3 regions of the Paenibacillus sp. IHB B 3084 genome follow, and region 2 is predicted to be linked to each of the others. Evidence: riboswitches for the same ligand, from Rfam matches in the RefSeq annotation. Region 2 holds a riboswitch; each other region holds the start of a gene.

Region 1 (6,002 bases), 1.8 Mb from region 2:
AGGGGATACGTGGAGCAAAGCGGCAGCTATTGCGGGGAATATCCTGCAAGGAAGGGACGATTCCTCCGATGACGTGCAACGGTTCTCCCTTGGTATGCGATCCCGGCATGGATGCAAGCAAAGAGCGCGTATACGGATGCTGGGGCTGTCGGAACAATTCAAAAACATTGGCGCTTTCCACGATTTCTCCGGCATACATGACCACCACGCGGTCCGCCACCTCTGCCACAACGCCAAGATCGTGCGTAATCAGGATAATGCCGCTTCCAGTCTCCTGTTGAAGCTGCTTGAGCAAGTCGAGAATTTGAGATTGAATGGTTACATCGAGCGCTGTAGTCGGCTCGTCAGCAATAATGAGGGCAGGACGACAAGCGATGGCAATCGCGATCATCACACGCTGCCGCATCCCCCCTGACAGCTCATGTGGATACTGGTCGTATACACGTACGGGATTCGGAATATCCACACTCTCCAGCAATTCCAGCACACGTGCCTTTTTCTGCTTCGTAGAGAGGGTCGTATGATAATCGAGGTTTTCCTCAATTTGCTTACCAATGCTCATTAGCGGATTCAGCGCGGTCAGCGGGTCCTGAAAAATCATGCCGATGCCTGCTCCGCGGATTTTGTTCATTTGCCCTGTGGAGAGGCGATTCAGATCCGTGCCTTTAAAAAGAATCTGTCCCTGCACGCGGGTACGCTCCAGATCGTGCAGCTGTGCTATCGAAAGCGCCAGCGCGCTTTTGCCGCAGCCGGATTCCCCGACCACAGCCAGCACCTCATTGGGGTTGACCGTCAGATCCAGATGGTCAACTGCGGGGTAATATTGATCCTTAATGCGAAAAGATACCGTTAACCCTTTGATCTCCAACACCGGCTCGATACTCAATGTGTGTGCTTCCTCCGTTCTCCATGGCCTTGTCCTGCTTATGCACGCCACGCTTGATGTTAAACCTCTCATAAACATTACATACCGATTTAGTCGGAATAATTTGAATTCATCCTACCACCAGTATATGGATATATCAATTAAGATTAGACTATCATCATCATTGATAAAACCAATGATTCAGCAGCAGCGCGACCTTTCTGGCACAAAATGTAATGAAATAACCAACCACAGGTTAATTTTCAGCGCAAAAAAAGCCGCCTGACCCCCTTAAAGGGATCAAGCGACTGGCTAGTACAGCTCAAATTGTGCTCTCTTCGTTAGTTACAAAGCCGCTCCATAGGAGCCGGATTTGAACGTTCTTGGATCATACCATTTGTAGCCCGCTGCCGGAGCAGCCCAAGGCTCAGGCTGCGGTTCCGTGGAAGCCGCAGGCTCCTCGAACGGCAGCAACTGTGTTGGCTGGTCCAGCGTCAGGCCCGCTACATCGGACAGCTTCGTATAGTCCTGCTTCCATGCGAGCCATTGGACCGTCTGTACCAGGAAGGTGGAATCGTCCACTTCCTTGAATCCATCGTACGTCTTCTTCGACTGTCCGTTTTCCTCACGTACATATTTCGGCGTGGCATCCTCAACTGGTGAAGAATCACCGATAAACGCTGCCTTGCCCTGACCTACCTTGGCTACAGCAGCATAAGGTCCTTCAGCACGACCCCCGCCGATATAGACACCCTGGTCCACGGCATTACCCCATTTTTTCGTGCCTGTAGGGATATAGGCGATTCCTTTCGCCTTGGTCGGGTCAATAATCGCCAGTGTAGAACCAGCATGCATTGCTATCGAACGTACACCCTTCGTAATGCCAAAGGATTGATCTGCCGCTACGATGTCCGTAGCGTTCACGTCACCAAGTGCATTGTAGCGGAAACGAACGCCAAAGTTCGTCGCCAGCCAGTCGGAACTGGTTAATCCCTGCATAGCTGGTGATGCAGCTTCTTCTGTAGTCATGCCTTTGGCCGGATTGGAATAGGCTCCACGGCGGTAGCCGTTCATAACCTCGGAGGAATCCCAACGGTTTTTGTTCCGGTCAGCGTTATAGTGGTCAGAAATGAAGAAAATGCTGCCTCCATTCTTCACATATTGCACCAGTGCGGCCTGCTCGGATGCCTTAAAGGCAACATTGGCTTCACCAATGATGAACACATCGTATGGACGCAGCTTGTCGTACGTTATAGCCTGCTCTCCATAGGTAAAAGGAATGGAACGGTTCAACGGGTCCACGGTAAAACCTGCATTACGCAGTCCGCCCGCAAAATCGGAAAAGGCTCCATCAATAACCCAATCTGCTGCTCCGGCTGTCTGTGCGTGCGTATTATCAAACAGCACTTTTTTGCCTTTTCCATCCGGCAATGTAGTACCAGGTTGACCTGGAGTACCAGGCTCGCTTCCGCTTACCAGTTCCAGAGCGCTTGGGCTTTTCACTCCACCAAAATTGTTATAGGCACCGAGCGCACCCGTCACGCGAATTTTACTGCCGATCAGCTCAGGATGGCCTGACAGCCCAAATGCTCCTCTATACGCGGATGTCAGTTGTACATTTAACAGATTAGACGTATTACGTTCACTCGCCTGATCCGCAATCAGTACGTTAAAATCGTTTGCAAACGGGGCAGAGAAATTAGCCGTTTTCGATCCGGTGGCATGTCCGACGACGTAGCCTTCTACCGTCACCGTACCTCCGCTGCTTTGACGCTGAAGCGCTTCCGCTACCGTCAACGAGCCCTCTGCCTTGACCTGGCCGAATGGAACGAAGAGTCCTACCAGCAGTGATACGATTGCCGCCAGATGCAGCATTCCTTTTAAGCGTGAACCTGTGAACCGGAAACCTTTTACCATTCGTAAATGTCCCTCCCATATTCCATAAATTAGCTTGTCCTCTATCAGATTAGCTATCAACCTTCTAATTCCTTCCTGTTTTCATCCATAATTATGTAAAATTTAATCTTTTTTATTGAGAAGATTCCTGATTCTGTAAAATTCCAACCTGTGATTGACACCGAGCATGGCATACATTACGCTTAGGAGGAAATGTTGAACGGTATACGCGAATGAAGATGACGGGAGAGTCTGTCCGGGAAGCACATCCCGGCGGCACCGAAGGAGCAAGACGCCAGCACCCGGCTGGCGGATAATCTCTCAGGTCCATGAATCGCCATCTGACGCAACTCTGGAGAGAGCGCAAGCCACCCAAGGGGTAAGGCGGTATACACCCGCACGAAACTCTCAGGTAACGAGGACAGAGATAAGGGAAATTTCCTTATCCTGTCCTTTTTTTGTGCTTACATGCTGCGTCAGCATTAGAAACCGTCGCACCCGCGCAAGGCGCGGCAGCACCATATACTATGGTATTCAAACATACAGGGGGCCACACCATGCGTTTCAAAGATGTATTTTCCATTATTGGTCCGGCTATGACCGGACCCTCCAGCTCGCATACCGCAGGCGCAGTGCGGCTCGCACGCGTTGCCCGGCACTGGCTCGGTGCGCAACCTGACCGTGCCCGCCTGACGCTGTACGGCTCATTTGCCGATACGTACAAGGGACACGGCACAGACCTGGCACTCATCGCCGGATTGCTGAATTACGATACAGACGACCACCGGATTCCGGATGCGGAGCAATGTGCAGAGCAAGCCGGGATGGAAGTAGAGTTCGCTGTCAGCGGACTGCCCGCCCCCCATCCGAACACAGTCCGCTTCGAGCTATGGAAAGGTGAAGACCAGCGCACGCTGCTAGGCTCCTCCATCGGCGGCGGAAACATTCATGTCCAGCAGCTTAACGAGTTCCGGGTCAATCTGACCGGAGAGCTGCCTACGCTGGTGCTTCTTCACTCGGATAAGCCCGGAACGTTGGGCGCGGTGACTTCGGCGCTGGGTGCAGCTGACATTAACATTGCCTACATGCACGTGGATCGCAAAGGCCGGGATGGCGAAGCGCTCACTGCTATTGAAACCGATAGCCCCGCTCCGGCTAAATTAATTGCCGAGCTGCGGGCTTTGCCTCATATGTATGAAATCAAAATGATTAATTTGAAAAAAGGAGCTGAATCCGATGCGGTTTAGCCATCTGCATGAATTAGGTGCCTTGTGCGCCGAGGAATCCACTACGATTGGGCACCTGATGATCAAGGAACAGGTACAAGAAACGAACACACCGGAGGAAGAAATCTTCCGACAAATGGCTGATTATTATGAAGTCATGAAGGAAGCCGTTCATCGCGGGCAAACACAGGACACCGTATCCCGCAGCGGATTGACGGGCGGCGACGGCAAGCGCCTGGCAGAATATTTGCGCGCAGGGGAAACCTGCTCCGGCGATGCCTCGGCACTCGCCATGGCGTACGCCCTTTCCGTGTCGGAGGTCAATGCGTCCATGGGTCGCATTGTTGCCACGCCTACCGCGGGTTCATGCGGGGTCATTCCCGGCGTGTTCATCAGCGCGCAGGAGCGGTTTGGCTGGGATGACGAGCATATGGTGCGCGGACTGTTCACCGCTGGAGCGATCGGCTACGTTATCGCCAACAATTCCTTTATCTCCGGTGCGGAGGGAGGCTGTCAGGCCGAGATTGGCTCAGCCATCGGGATGGCCGCAGGCGCTATGGTCGAACTGCGCGGCGGTACGCCAGAACAGGCCATTCATGCAGTGGGCCTCGCGCTCAAGAACACGCTCGGCCTGATTTGCGACCCCGTCGCCGGGCTCGTGGAGATTCCGTGCATCGTACGCAACGGGCTGGGAGCCGTGACCGCGCTTGCCGCTGCGGATATGGCTCTGGCGGGTGTGCGCAGCGCCATCCCGTCTGACGAAGTCATCGACGTGATGCTCGAAGTAGGCAGCGCGATGCCGTCCAAGCACCGCGAGACCGCCAAAGGCGGCCTGGCCCAAACGCCGACCGGCAAGCGTCTGACGGAATCGCTTACGCGCAACATACCAGCCAAGAAGGATAAGTCGTAGCTTCTAAGCGGTAAACCTCCTCCCGCATGTAGATCGGGAGACACTTCCATTTTATCAAAGAACGGGTTTTTTTGATTTTAGAAGGATTGCAGAAGCTTTTCTCGCTGGTCACAACAGCGATTGGAACAACGGTCCGTTCGCGAAGCGTCCATCTGAGTGCCAACGAATATCCTTCTCTAAAGCAAAGGGGCGCCCCATTGCCATTTCCATGGCTTTTGGGACACCCCTTTTTTCTTACTGAACGTTCACCTGTACCTTCGTCGTTTTACCTGCATATTTCACCGTAATGACAGCTTTACCTTTACCCTGTGCCTTAATGCTGCCGTCTTTAACCGTAGCAACAATAATTCGGGACGAGGACCAGACAGCCGGCTTGGATACATCCTTCTCCGACTCATCCTTATACGTAGCTGTAGCCGTAACCTTAGCTACCTGTCCTACTTTCAAATTCAGCGAGACTTCGTCAGTTTGCAAATATTTAAGCGTATCGACATCCACCGGTACGGTGATATATTTCCCGCCGAACTTCGCCTGAATATTGGTTTTACCGTAGCTTACTGCGGTAACCTGTCCCTTTTTGACTGTAGCTACCTTATAATTTAACGTTTTCCATTCGGCTTGGGCCGTAACGTCTTTTTCTTTGCCATCACTGGATTTGACCACAATTGCGATGGTTTTTTGATCTCCGGATTTAAGCGATAACGCGATAGCATCCGCCTCAATATGTTGCGCCACATCCACTTCTACTGTAAATGTAATGCTTTGCTTGCCATAAGAAGCTGTAACAGTAGCCTTACCACTGCCATTCGCTTTGATCAAGCCCTCGCTAACCTCGACCACTTTCACATTGCTGGTAGTCCAGGTGGCATCCTTGGTTACATCTGTTTTTGTACCGCCACTCTTGACGCCTGTTACTTTCAACTGCTTCGTTTCCTGGGCACCAAGCGCAATCACGCGTGTGTCTGTTTCCAAACGGTCTACGAGACCGACTTGTACATTAATGGTCAGCTTTTTGCCATTATAAGTGGCTGTAACAACCGCCTTACCCGCTGCTTTACCTGTAATTGTACCTTTGGATACCGAAGCAACATCTTCCGCACTTGAA
Region 2 (6,002 bases):
ATGGTTACGCTCGACGGCAGCGAGGAAGTCCACGATGCACGACGCGGGCTGCATGGCGGAGGCGGTACATTCCGTCGTATCGTCGATAATCTTCTGTCTTTAAAAGACGTACAACGACCGTTTGAGATTAATTTGCGCGTTAACTTCGATAACAGTAACCTGGAGGCCGTCACTGACTTTATCCCGCAGCTTACGGAATGGTTTGCAGATGATCCCCGATTTAAAGTATATTTCCGGCCTGTCGGCTGTATGGGGGGCGAAAATGATCTGAATTTGCCCGTATGCGACGACCGTACGAAAGACCGTAAAATATGGGAGTTTAACGAAGCAGCCATTGCACAGGGATTGACTGTCAGCTCCTTTATCTCGGATATCCTGCTCCCTACAGGAGCCATATGCTACGCAGCCAAGCCCAATTCCCTGATTATAGGATCAGACGGAAAGCTGTACAAATGCTCAGTCGCCATAGATCAGGAAAACAATCAGTTGGGCCAGATTCACGGGGATGGGAGCATGGAGCTGGATCTCGATAAAATGGCGCTGTGGACCACTTCAGGTGAAGAAACGGACGCAAAGTGCCAAGCCTGCTTTTTCCGACCTGCCTGTCAGGGGAATCATTGCCCCCTGTACCGGATGCGCACGGGGAACCGCCCTTGCTCCTACGAAAAACGGCAGATCAAGCGAACCTTGCGTACGGTATGGCTGCAATCCCAATCGGAGGAGGTGAAATAACATGAAGATTATTCGTCCTGCTGTACGACCTACAGCGATTACAACTGGCCGTCTGTCCAAATCTGTACCCGGCAATTTAAGCTAATCCTAAAGTAGGCTAAGTACACATATCTATAGAGCGCCCGAGCTTCATCCTGCTCTATAACGCAAAAAGGGAGTGCCCTCCCAGCCTGTAATGGCTGAGGGACACTCCCTTTTCGTTGTTTCTTTACGAGCTAACTGTTTGTCCTTTTTCTTCTATGTCTATGGCTGCTCCTGCACTGGCACCTGCAATTATTCCCTTTTTCTTGTTGGGATACAGGGAATCCATATAGGTACGGGTTTCTGCAACTACAATTCCCGACAAGCCAAGCAGTGCAATCAAGTTCGGGAAGGCCATCATGGCGTTAAAGATATCTGCCAGTAACCAGATCGCATCCAGCTTAATAAACGCGCCTCCGGCAACCAGTGCAATGAACAGATAACGGTACGGTTTAATCCATTTGACACCCAGCAAATATTCAACACAGCGTTCTCCGTAGTAGTTCCAGCCAAGCATCGTGGTGAACGCAAACATAATCAGAATGATTGTGAGCAGTTCCGCACCAAGCGGGAATGCGCTGGAGAAAGCTTGCTGCGTCATCAAGCCCGCATCGGTAGGACCGCTCCATACGCCGCTAACCAGCAGCGTCAACCCGGTCATCACACAAATAATCATCGTATCTATAAAGACACCTGTCATGGAAATCAACCCCTGCTCCGCAGGCCATTTGGTTTTGGCGGCTGCGGCTGCAATCGGTGCGCTTCCCAATCCGGCCTCATTGGCAAAAATCCCTCTGGCTACCCCGCTGCGCATTGCCAGCATAATTGTAGCCCCGGCAAATCCACCCGTCGCAGACGTCGTGGAAAATGCCGAATGCAGCACAAGCGCGAGTGCGGCAGGAATCTGATCGGCGAACCGAATCAGTACGATCATACAGATCAGCACGTACAAGCCTGTTTTGAAGGGAACGACTTTGGTCGATACCTTGGCAATGCTTTTGAGCCCTCCAATGGTAACGAGTCCCGTAAGGGTAGCAATGATCACTGCCGTTACAATCGGCGGAACACCAAAGCTGTTTTCGGTCGAGGATACAATCGCTTTGACCTGCGGAAACGTTCCAATCCCGAACAGCGCCACCAGCATCCCGGAAAAGGCGAACAGCATCGCCAGCGGTTTAAAGCGGCGTCCAAGCCCTTTTTCAATATAATACATAGGGCCGCCGGAAAATTGTCCATTCCGATCCTTCACCCGGTATTTTACCGCAAGCACACCTTCCGCATATTTCGTCGCCATCCCGAAAAAGGCTGCAACAACCATCCAGAACAAGGCACCCGGTCCCCCCAGCTTAATCGCTGTTGCAACGCCGACGATACTTCCTGTACCTACTGTAGCCGCCAGCGCCGTACTCAGGGCCGCAAAGCTGCTGACATCCCCGCTACCTTCATTTGGGGCCTTGCCGATCAGCTTGATCGCCAGAGGCAGGCGGAAAACCTGCAACATTTTCAAACGTATGGTCAGCCACAGACCTGTTCCCATGACGAGAATGATCAGAGGGGCACCCCATATCCAACTGCTAATCGCTTCTAACACATGTACCAAATTCATTTCAACCCGCTCCTCCAGCATATTAAAAAACAAAAAAGAGTCAAATCCGCTGATTCGACTCCTGGAGAGGTTAAAGGCACGAAAAAATACAACCATCTTGTGCAGGATTCAGCCACTAACAGCTCATAAAAAAGCCTAGGGCATCCCCTGTCACAGGTTATTCGCGTCTCTGTCCTTTTGCCTGAGAGTTTAAGCAGATGATATCTGCGGTGCACCTTCGGCGCCCAATTAAGGGTCTCTCCAGAGTTCTGTCCGTTTACGGTCCCGCTTGTTGCTGTTATCAGCCCAAGCACCTGAGAGTTTTGCCCCTTCGGTCGGAACTTACGTTCCATCTCCCGCAAACATCAACCAGACATATGAAATTGTTTTTTATTATACAGAAAACTTTCAGCTTTTTACAAGTGAAAAATTTGTGAAGTCGTTTGGTTATCTTAAGATGAGCCTATAAAATAAAGGCGGGCGCAGCCAGATTCATCCTCATGATGTTCTCTGCCGCACCCGCCCCCAGGCCATATTGGGTTATATTCAGTTAGCTTGGATTACAGTTCTTCGCCGTTGGTGGCAATTACATTTTTGTACCAGTCAAAAGAATCCTTCTTGGAGCGCTTCAGTGTTCCGTTACCGTCATCGTCCAGATCAACATAAATAAATCCGTAACGCTTGGACATTTCGGAAGTGGACATACTCACGAGGTCGATAGGTCCCCAGCTAGTGTAACCGATCAGATCCACACCGTCCGCAATCGCTTCCTTCATTTGAGCGATATGTTGGCGCAAATAATCAATGCGATACGTGTCGTGAATGGAGCCGTCTTCTTCCACCTTGTCATATGCACCCAAGCCGTTTTCCACGATGAACAGCGGCTTTGATAACGGTCATATAATGTGTTCAGCGTAACACGCAGGCCGATCGGATCAATCTGCCAGCCCCAGTCAGAGGATTGCAAATATGGATTTTTCACGCCGCCAATCAGGTTCCCCGCTGCTTTCTCGCCTTCCGGACCTGCAGAGACAGTCAAGGTCATGTAATAGCTGAATGAGATGTAATCGACCGTGTTGTTTTTCAGAATTTCGGCATCGCCGGGTTCTGTGTGCAAAACAATATTATTTTCTTCAAAATAACGGTTCATATAATTTGAATATTTCCCACGGGCATGTACATCCGTAAAGAACAGATTCATCTGGTTTTCATGCTGACTTTTCAGCACGTCTTCCGGGTTACACGTATGTGCATAGCTTTCCATACGAGCCAGCATACATCCGATTTGAGAGCCAGGAATAATCTCATGGCCTCGTTTTGTCGCCAATGCGCTCGCCACAAACTGGTGATGCAGGGCTTGATAGATCGCTTGCTGCTTGTTATCTACACGGTCAATGACCACACCGCCACCTGTGAACGGACTCATCGTCATCACATTGATCTCATTAAAAGTCAGCCAGTATTTCACTTTATCCTTATAACGTGTAAACACCGTTTCGGCATAATTTACGTAGTGCTGTATTACTTCGCGACCCAGCCACCCATTATACTTCTGTGTCAGACCTAGCGGTGTTTCGTAATGGGACAATGTCACCAGTGGCTCTATCCCATACTTGCGCAGCTCGTCAAATACATTATCGTAAAATTGCAGTCCTGCTTCATTCGGCTCTGCATCATCGCCATTCGGGAAAATCCGCGACCAGTTGATGGACATACGGAATACCTTAAAGCCCATTTCCGCAAACAATGCGATATCTTCTTTGTAATGATGATAGAAGTCCACACCTTCGCGCTTTGGAAAACGGGCATTTACCTTGCCAGCCAAAATGTCTTCGAGTCGCTCGGACGAAATCTCTATAGCATGATCGTTTGTGCGCTCTGCTTTGGGTACATAGGCAATTACGTCCGCACTGGACAATCCTTTTCCATCTACGTCAAAAGCGCCTTCCAATTGGTTGGCTGCGGTTGCCCCGCCCCACAGAAAGTTTTTCGGAAATCCTTTTAATGTCTTAGTCATAGTATAAGAGCCTCTTTTCTTAGTTTATAGGTTAACACTTGTGGAGCATTCCAATCAGGTGTTGTCCTGCGCAAACAGCTTGATATCTTCTTTGTAACGATGGTAAAAATCAATACCTACCAGCTTCATATTGTCTTCTGTAGGCACTTCTGTAATAGAGCCCTTGATTCCTTGTGGCGATACGTCCTGAGTGGACCAGCCATTACCATCCTCGTTATAAGCACCCTCACACTGGTTATGGCATAACTTCCTTTCTTGATGGCAAGTCTATCGCCGGAAATCAACGATGGACGGGGAAGGCTGCTTAAAGCCGTTTTCCAATATTTCAATTGTCAGCAAAATCTCCTCGTCCTTCACCAGCTTGGGTGTGCCGTTCACGATAGACGCATACAATGAGTCATACAGTTGTCCATAATCTCCTACCGGTGTAGGAATGGTTTCTTCAATAGCTTCACTGCTACCGGGTAGCACGTATTTAAGCTTGCCATAGGAAGACGGATCATCCAGTCCGAAACCTTCCGCATCCGGGGTCTTGCCGGCTTTCAGCCAGGTTTCCTGCTGATCGTCCCCCCATTTGACAAAGCTGCCTTTCGTCCCGTGAATGGTGAACTGCGGGTAAGGCAGACACACCACAAGAGAGGTTTTGACAATCACTTTTTTGTCCGGGTAATACAATATGGTTTCATTGTAATCATCAGCGCCCTGAGGAGTACGAATGGACTTGATGTCATACCCGACTTGCTCCGGTCTGCCAAATAAGGCGATGAGCCTGTCCAATGTATGAACACCGAGTCCGTAGTACATTCCGTTGACAGGATTGCCGCCGGGCATACTGGCATCGGGACGGAAATAGTCGTAATGGGATTCAATTTCGACGATGTCGCCCAGTTTTCCGGAATGGAGAGCTTCCTTGAACGCCAGATAATCGCTGTCAAACCTACGGTTTTGATAAGGCATAATGATGAGATTATGTTCCTTGGCGAGTTGGGTCAGTTCCCGCGCTTGCTCAAGGTTTTCACAAAAAGGCTTTTCCACCAGCACATGCTTGCCATGGGATAGTGCCAATTTTGCATATTCATAATGCGTAGAGGAAGGCGTACATACAACGACAAGTGATATTTCCGGGTCGCCCAGAACGTCCATAATTTGGTCCGAGAACTGAATGTCCGGGTAAGCCGTTTCCATGTCCTCCCTCACTTGGCGTGTGAACACTCTCGATACTTGAAAGGTGTCCCTGATCTGAACATAGGGCAGATGATATCTGGTTGTACTTTTGCCAAATCCTAAATATGCAATTTGAATCGTCATTTCGCAAATCCCCTCGTTCCCTAAAGGCTTAGCTTTACGATATCGCAAGTATTGCCAGAATAATACCACATCATAAGAACTGTTCTTTTGAAATGCATTGACAGATGATATAAAATGGACGTAATGCCCTCATAAGCATCCTAAGCGTTGTAACGCGTTTCATGTCAAGTATTTTTCTTATGTGAGGAGAAGCATCATGTCGAATCTTGATCAAATTGCCAAACTGGCTGGCTTTTCCAAAGCTACGGTATCCAGAGTATTAAACAATTCCCCCCATGTGAGCCAGGAAACGAGAAGCAAAATTTTAAAAATCATGCAGGAGCTGGATTACGTTCCCAA
Region 3 (6,002 bases), 250 kb from region 2:
CGATCCAGTCTTGCAATTCGTCCAGATCATGACTGACAGTAGTTACCGTGACCTTCAAATCAGAAGCCAGCGCCAACAGCTTGATCGGCTCCTGTGTATCCAGCAGCATACAGAGAACCACGATCTTTCTTTCCTCAGCCGAATATTCGTCCGACTTCGTATGCATCAATTGCTCCCGCAGACATACAAGCTGATCTGAGTCGGCATCCACATAGATTCCAATCCCTGATTTTTTCTCCAGCTTTACCTCATGAGCCGCTAACCAATGCTCGACTGCACTGAGTTCCCGGTGAACCGTCCTTGTGCTGACATTGATCTTCTCGGCAATTTCCCCGGCAGTTACCTCTTTGGACTGCTCCAGAAGATATTCCACGATGTCACGTTGTCGTTTCGTAATATTCATAAGCGCATACCGTTCCTTCCCAAGCTCATCCCCTCCGCAGAATACCTACTGCACACAGGCGGCCTGACTACTACGGTGGATTAAGAATCGGATTTCAGACGTTCCACCAGCGCTTCGTATTCAGGGCTCTTCAGGAAATTGTCAATGGAAATGTGCTCGGCATTCGGAGCTACCGTTTTAGCCCGGTCTGTCAACGTTTTTTGCGTAATGACAATATCTGCATCCTGCGGAATCTCACTGATTGCCGTGTTCGTTACCGTAACGTCCACACCCGCCTGCTTCATTTTTTTGCGTAAAATCGAGGCGCCCATAGCGCTTGAGCCCATACCTGCATCACAGGAAAAGACGATCTTGTTCACATCTGATTTATCCTTGACCGTTTGAACTTCGGCAATCTCCGCAGCACGATCAGCTTCGCGGTTATCTTCCGTTACAGTAGCGTTTTCGCTTGCACCCTTGCTTTGAGTTTTCATATCCTTCATGCGGGATGCCGCTTCCTCAAGATCCTCTTCTTTTTGCTTACCTGTCTTGAGTAACACAGCAGCAACAGCAAACGATACGACCGCAGCAGCGATCACACCGCTCAGCATTGGCAAATATCCACCTTTTGGCGTCATCAGGAAATAAGCAATGATACTACCCGGTGAAGGAGCTGCAACCAGTCCGGCACCTGTCAGCATGAAACAGAACGTTCCCACTACGCCCCCTGCTATAGCAGCAAGAATCAGAATCGGCTTCATCAAAATATAAGGGAAATAAATTTCATGAATCCCGCCGAAAAAGTGAATGATGACCGCACCGGGAGCCGACGACTTCGCAGAACCTTTACCAAACAGGCAGTAGGCCAGCAAAATACCAAGCCCCGGTCCAGGGTTGGATTCCAGCATGAACAAAACGGATTTGCCTGTTCTTGAAGCTTCCTCCAGCGCAATCGGACTCAATACTCCGTGGTTCAGCGCGTTGTTTAAAAACAATACTTTTCCGGGCTCAATAATGAGATTGACGAGCGGCAACAGCCCTGCGTTCACGAGGAACTGTACCCCTGCTGACAACACTTGACTGATGATTTGTACTACCGGGCCGATTGCCACATGGGCAAGCAACGCTAAAATCGCCCCGATAATCCCTGCCGAGAAGTTATTGACCAGCATTTCAAAGCCTGATTTAACTTTGCCGTCAATCGCTTTGTCGAATTTCTTCAATATCCATGCAGCCAGCGGACCAGCTACCATCGCGCCGAGAAACATCGGAATGGCCGCCCCGACAATGACACCCATCGTCATAATGGCCCCGATCACACCTCCGCGCTGTCCGTGAATCATTGTGCCACCTGTATAACCGATCAGCAGCGGCAGCAAATAATTTTTCATCGGATCAACCAGTTGTGCAAACCCCTCATTTGGGAACCATCCGGTCGGAATAAAGAGTGCCGTGATCAATCCCCATGCGATAAAGGCCCCCATATTGGGCATAACCATACCACTGAGAAAACGGCCAAAACGCTGTACGGCAACGCGCGCTCCTCCGTTTGAACTGGACTTTGTGTCCACTGTGCTCATATTCATATCCTCCTTTTAGGTAAAAAGCATCACTACCTTTTCTTAAAATTCATACTAAATGACAACGCTATCTTCATCAACGAAATGAAAACGTACTTTCGTCATGAACGTTGATGACAACATTTAAATTTAAGATAAACAGGCGCGAAATCATTCTGCATAATTCCTCTTAATATGGCCTGTAACACGAGTGTTTAGTTGAAAAACCATCCTGTCATCGGTACAATTTATGTATGAGGTCTATCCTCTAAACAAGAGAAAAACACGTAATTACGCTTGCAAAAAAAGACAGCAAAAATAGCCGCTATGCCAATTCATCGCGACTATTTTTATACAAAATCGAGCGGACAAACGCCGCCCTTATTCAATTATCCAATCTACATTGCCCCATTATTACTCATTGGCAGTCAACTGCTCGTACTGATCCGCAGACAGCAGCTTGCTTAATGCTCCCTCCAGATCTTCCCCAATCTTCACTTCGATCATCCAGCCTTTTTCGTAGGGCGATTCGTTTACCAGCTCAGGCGTACCTTCCAGCGCTTCATTCACCTTCAACACCGTTCCCGTTACTGGAGCGAACAGGTCGGATACTGTCTTTACCGATTCAATAGTACCAATCTCCGCCCCCTGCTCAATCGCTGCTCCCTCCCCAGGCAGCTCCACAAAAACGATATCGCCCAGTTGATGCTGTGCAAAGTCCGTAATACCGATTCGTACCGTTCCATCCTCTGTGCGCTGAACCCATTCATGTTCTTCCGTGTACCACAATTGCTGCTTCACTTCACTCATCCTGCTCCGCCTCGCTTTCATATGGATTACATCGTTTTGCCTACCCGTCTATGACAGGTTAAGATTATGACAACTAGAACTATCATGTCAATAATACTAACAAAAATATTTCACATTACTCCATATATCTTTCTAACTAAAATACGACAGATTATAACAAACGCTTACATATCCTTATTTATGAATAAAATGTTTTTAACAATGTTTTTCATGACATTTTTGTTGACATTTCGAATAAATTTGCGTATTAATGGGTTATAACAAGTGCTTTTGGAAACACCCGATAATTGTAAACGCGGATGAACGTGGAGGGAGAGACTGTCAACACTCGCATCGCTGTTGCCACCTGTAAAACAAGGCAGCAAGCGAGTCGGATCAAGCTGTAACCAACCGGCAGGACCGGATGACGTATAGCTGATCCAGAGGCAGCGCCGAAGGAGTAAACCTGCACCGCAGGTGAATCTCTCAGGCAAAAGGACCTCTGCCGGACGCATCTCTGGAGAGCATTCGCCATACAGGCGGATCACCCAAGGGGAAACCCGGTACACACCGGGGTAACTCTCAGGTATCAAGGACAGAGCTGAAAAAAAGTGTGTGGACTGCCGTCCATACGTTTTTTTCGGCCTGTCTTTTTTGTTTAGCCGATCACACCGGATAGGAGTGGAAAAATGACTAACTTGCGAAAAACGCCGCTGCATTCATCCTACAGCACGCTGTCGGGGGTTCGTTGCATTGATTTTGGCGGCTGGGAGCTGCCTGTACAGTTCAGTGGCATTCAAAAGGAACATGAGGCCGTCCGGCAACGTGCAGGATTATTCGATGTATCGCATATGGGTGAATTCTTGGTCGAGGGCCAGGAAGCCGAAGCATTTCTGCAACAGGTGACGACGAACGATGTCAGCCAATTGGAGCCGGGCCAGGCCCAATATTCGCTCCTGTGTTACCCGGATGGAGGTGTAGTAGACGACCTCCTTGTCTACTACAAAGGGCCGGAGCGTTACATGCTCGTTGTGAATGCCTCCAACATCGATAAGGATTGGGATTGGCTGCTTCGCCATGCGCCTGCATCCGTTCATATGGAAAACATATCAGATGCGGTGGCACTGCTGGCGTTGCAAGGACCTGAAGCTGCACGTATTGCCGCAGCCGTGACAGACACGGACATTACAAAGCTGGCTTCCTTCCGATTCAGCGAGAATGTGCAATTATTCGGAGCAAAAGCGCTCGTCTCCCGCACCGGATACACGGGGGAAGACGGCTTTGAATTTTATGTGCCTGCTGCGAATGCACCGGCAGTGTGGGACGGATTGCTTCGCATCGGTGAGCCGTATGGTCTGGTTCCCGCCGGACTTGGAGCCCGGGATACACTGCGTTTCGAGGCGCGGCTGCCGCTGTACGGACAGGAGCTGTCCGCCACGATTTCACCGCTGGAAGCTGGTTTAGGCTTTTTCGTCAAGCTGAATAAGGGAGATTTTATCGGTAGAGAGGCTCTGCAACGCCAGAAAGAACAAGGCATTCCGCGCAAGCTGATCGGGCTGGAAATGCTTGACCGTGGCATACCGCGTGCCCATTATCCCGTTTTTGCGGAAGGACAGCACATCGGCGAGGTCACAACGGGAACCCAGTCGCCCACCTTAAAACGTAATCTGGGTTTGGCTCTGGTGGACAGTCGTTTTAGTTCCCTATCCACGCCGCTGGAGGTCGAGATTCGTGGCAAGCGCCTGCGCGCCGAGGTGGTAGCCGCACCCTTTTATAAACGTCCACACTGATTTAAACGCTCGTCTTACTATAACTATCGTGATCCGTTACTAACCGCTGCCCAGTTGGCAATCATTTATTAATCGTTTATTAATCGTTTTACGTTTTTACGATCTTGTTGGTTGAAAGGAGCCAGACCCAATGAAACAGCATCGTTATCTTCCCATGACCGAGCAGGATCAAGCTGAAATGCTGCGCGTGGTCGGCGCATCGTCCATCGACGATTTATTCAGCGATATTCCTGAGGCGATCCGGTATAAAGGGGAGCTGCCCCTGTCTTCTCGATTAGACGAAAGAGCCTTAACCCGCCACTTATCAGGACTGGCCGGGCAAAATGCCAATACAGACACGCACGCCAGCTTTCTCGGCGCAGGGATTTACGATCATCATATTCCGTCCGTCATCCAGCATATCACTTCGCGCTCGGAATTTTATACAGCCTACACTCCTTATCAGCCGGAGGTAAGCCAGGGCGAGCTGCAAGCCATCTTCGAATTTCAATCGTATATATGCGAATTAACAGGCATGGCTGTAGCCAATGCCAGCATGTATGATGGAGCGACTGCGCTGGCAGAAGCAGGCTCATTGGCTGCCGCTGCCACCCGCCGCAAGCAGATTATCGTATCGCGGACCGTCCATCCGGAGGCACGTCAGGTGTTGGCTGCCTATGCGCGCGGGCTGGATTTGGATATCGTAGAGATCGACTGTGCAGATGGTGTAACTGACGTGAAGGCATTAACGGCGGCCATATCGGAGCAGACGGCGGCAGTTTTGGTCCAAAGCCCTAATTTTTTCGGGGCCGTGGAAAATCTGAAGCCGATGGCTGACCTGATCCATGCCCACAAGGGTCTTATGGTTGTCAGCGCCAATCCGCTGGCGCTGGGCTTGCTGGAAGCACCCGGTAAGCAGGGCGCGGATATTGTCGTAGGAGACGCGCAGCCGCTCGGCATCTCCTCCTCCCTCGGTGGCCCAACCTGTGGTTACTTTGCCGTTTCTCAGGCGCATATGCGCCGTATCCCCGGACGTATAGTGGGCCAGACCACAGATCGCAACGGTAAACGCGGCTTCGTGCTGACCTTACAGGCACGGGAACAGCATATCCGCCGGGAAAAGGCCACCTCTAACATATGCTCCAATCAGGCGTTGCTCGCCTTATCCGCCTCTGTGTATTTGTCCGTCATGGGTAGACAGGGCATCGCGGAAGTAGCCGAGCTAAACTTGCACAAAAGTCGTTACGCATTGGAGCAACTACTCGGCTTGAAGGGCGTGACAGCCTCCTTTACTGCACCCACCTTTAACGAGTTTGCCCTGCGGTTACCTGAGGGTACTGATATGAATAAATTGCAAGCCGGATTGCTTGCTGCCGGATTTATCGGCGGCTACGAGTTAGGGCGGGATTATGAGAAATATGCAGGTCACATGCTGATTGCCGTGACAGAGCAACGAACAAAGGAAGAGATCGATCAATTCGTACACATCTTGGGGGATTGCTA

Evidence for each region. A riboswitch is a leader RNA that binds a small molecule or an ion and turns the genes downstream of it on or off. The one in region 2 is predicted to bind glycine.
Region 1: another riboswitch for glycine. It lies ahead of sdaAB (L-serine ammonia-lyase, iron-sulfur-dependent subunit beta); the one in region 2 lies ahead of ASL14_RS18755 (alanine/glycine:cation symporter family protein).
Region 3: another riboswitch for glycine. It lies ahead of gcvT (glycine cleavage system aminomethyltransferase GcvT); the one in region 2 lies ahead of ASL14_RS18755 (alanine/glycine:cation symporter family protein).

The regions. Positions count from the first base shown of each region.
Region 1 is NZ_CP013203.1:2,152,022-2,158,023, forward strand. Features, by position in the region: gene ASL14_RS10085 (ABC transporter ATP-binding protein) at 1-886, opposite strand, end outside; gene ASL14_RS10090 (DUF6359 domain-containing protein) at 1,211-2,782, opposite strand; glycine riboswitch at 2,995-3,108, shown strand; gene sdaAB (L-serine ammonia-lyase, iron-sulfur-dependent subunit beta) at 3,319-4,008, shown strand; gene sdaAA (L-serine ammonia-lyase, iron-sulfur-dependent, subunit alpha) at 3,998-4,897, shown strand; gene ASL14_RS10105 (Ig-like domain-containing protein) at 5,132-6,002, opposite strand, start outside.
Region 2 is NZ_CP013203.1:3,995,954-4,001,955, reverse strand. Features, by position in the region: gene ASL14_RS18760 (radical SAM/SPASM domain-containing protein) at 1-732, shown strand, start outside; gene ASL14_RS18755 (alanine/glycine:cation symporter family protein) at 941-2,359, opposite strand; glycine riboswitch at 2,519-2,613, opposite strand; glycine riboswitch at 2,631-2,707, opposite strand; partial or broken gene ASL14_RS18750 (glycoside hydrolase family 1 protein) at 2,899-4,355, opposite strand; partial or broken gene ASL14_RS18745 (family 1 glycosylhydrolase) at 4,422-4,592, opposite strand; gene ASL14_RS18740 (oxidoreductase) at 4,623-5,663, opposite strand; gene ASL14_RS18735 (LacI family DNA-binding transcriptional regulator) at 5,860-6,002, shown strand, end outside.
Region 3 is NZ_CP013203.1:4,249,552-4,255,553, reverse strand. Features, by position in the region: gene ASL14_RS19995 (BglG family transcription antiterminator) at 1-403, opposite strand, end outside; gene ASL14_RS19990 (PTS mannitol transporter subunit IIBC) at 484-1,962, opposite strand; gene gcvH (glycine cleavage system protein GcvH) at 2,356-2,751, opposite strand; glycine riboswitch at 3,051-3,242, shown strand; glycine riboswitch at 3,243-3,339, shown strand; gene gcvT (glycine cleavage system aminomethyltransferase GcvT) at 3,420-4,520, shown strand; gene gcvPA (aminomethyl-transferring glycine dehydrogenase subunit GcvPA) at 4,651-6,002, shown strand, end outside; gene gcvPB (aminomethyl-transferring glycine dehydrogenase subunit GcvPB) at 6,002-6,002, shown strand, end outside.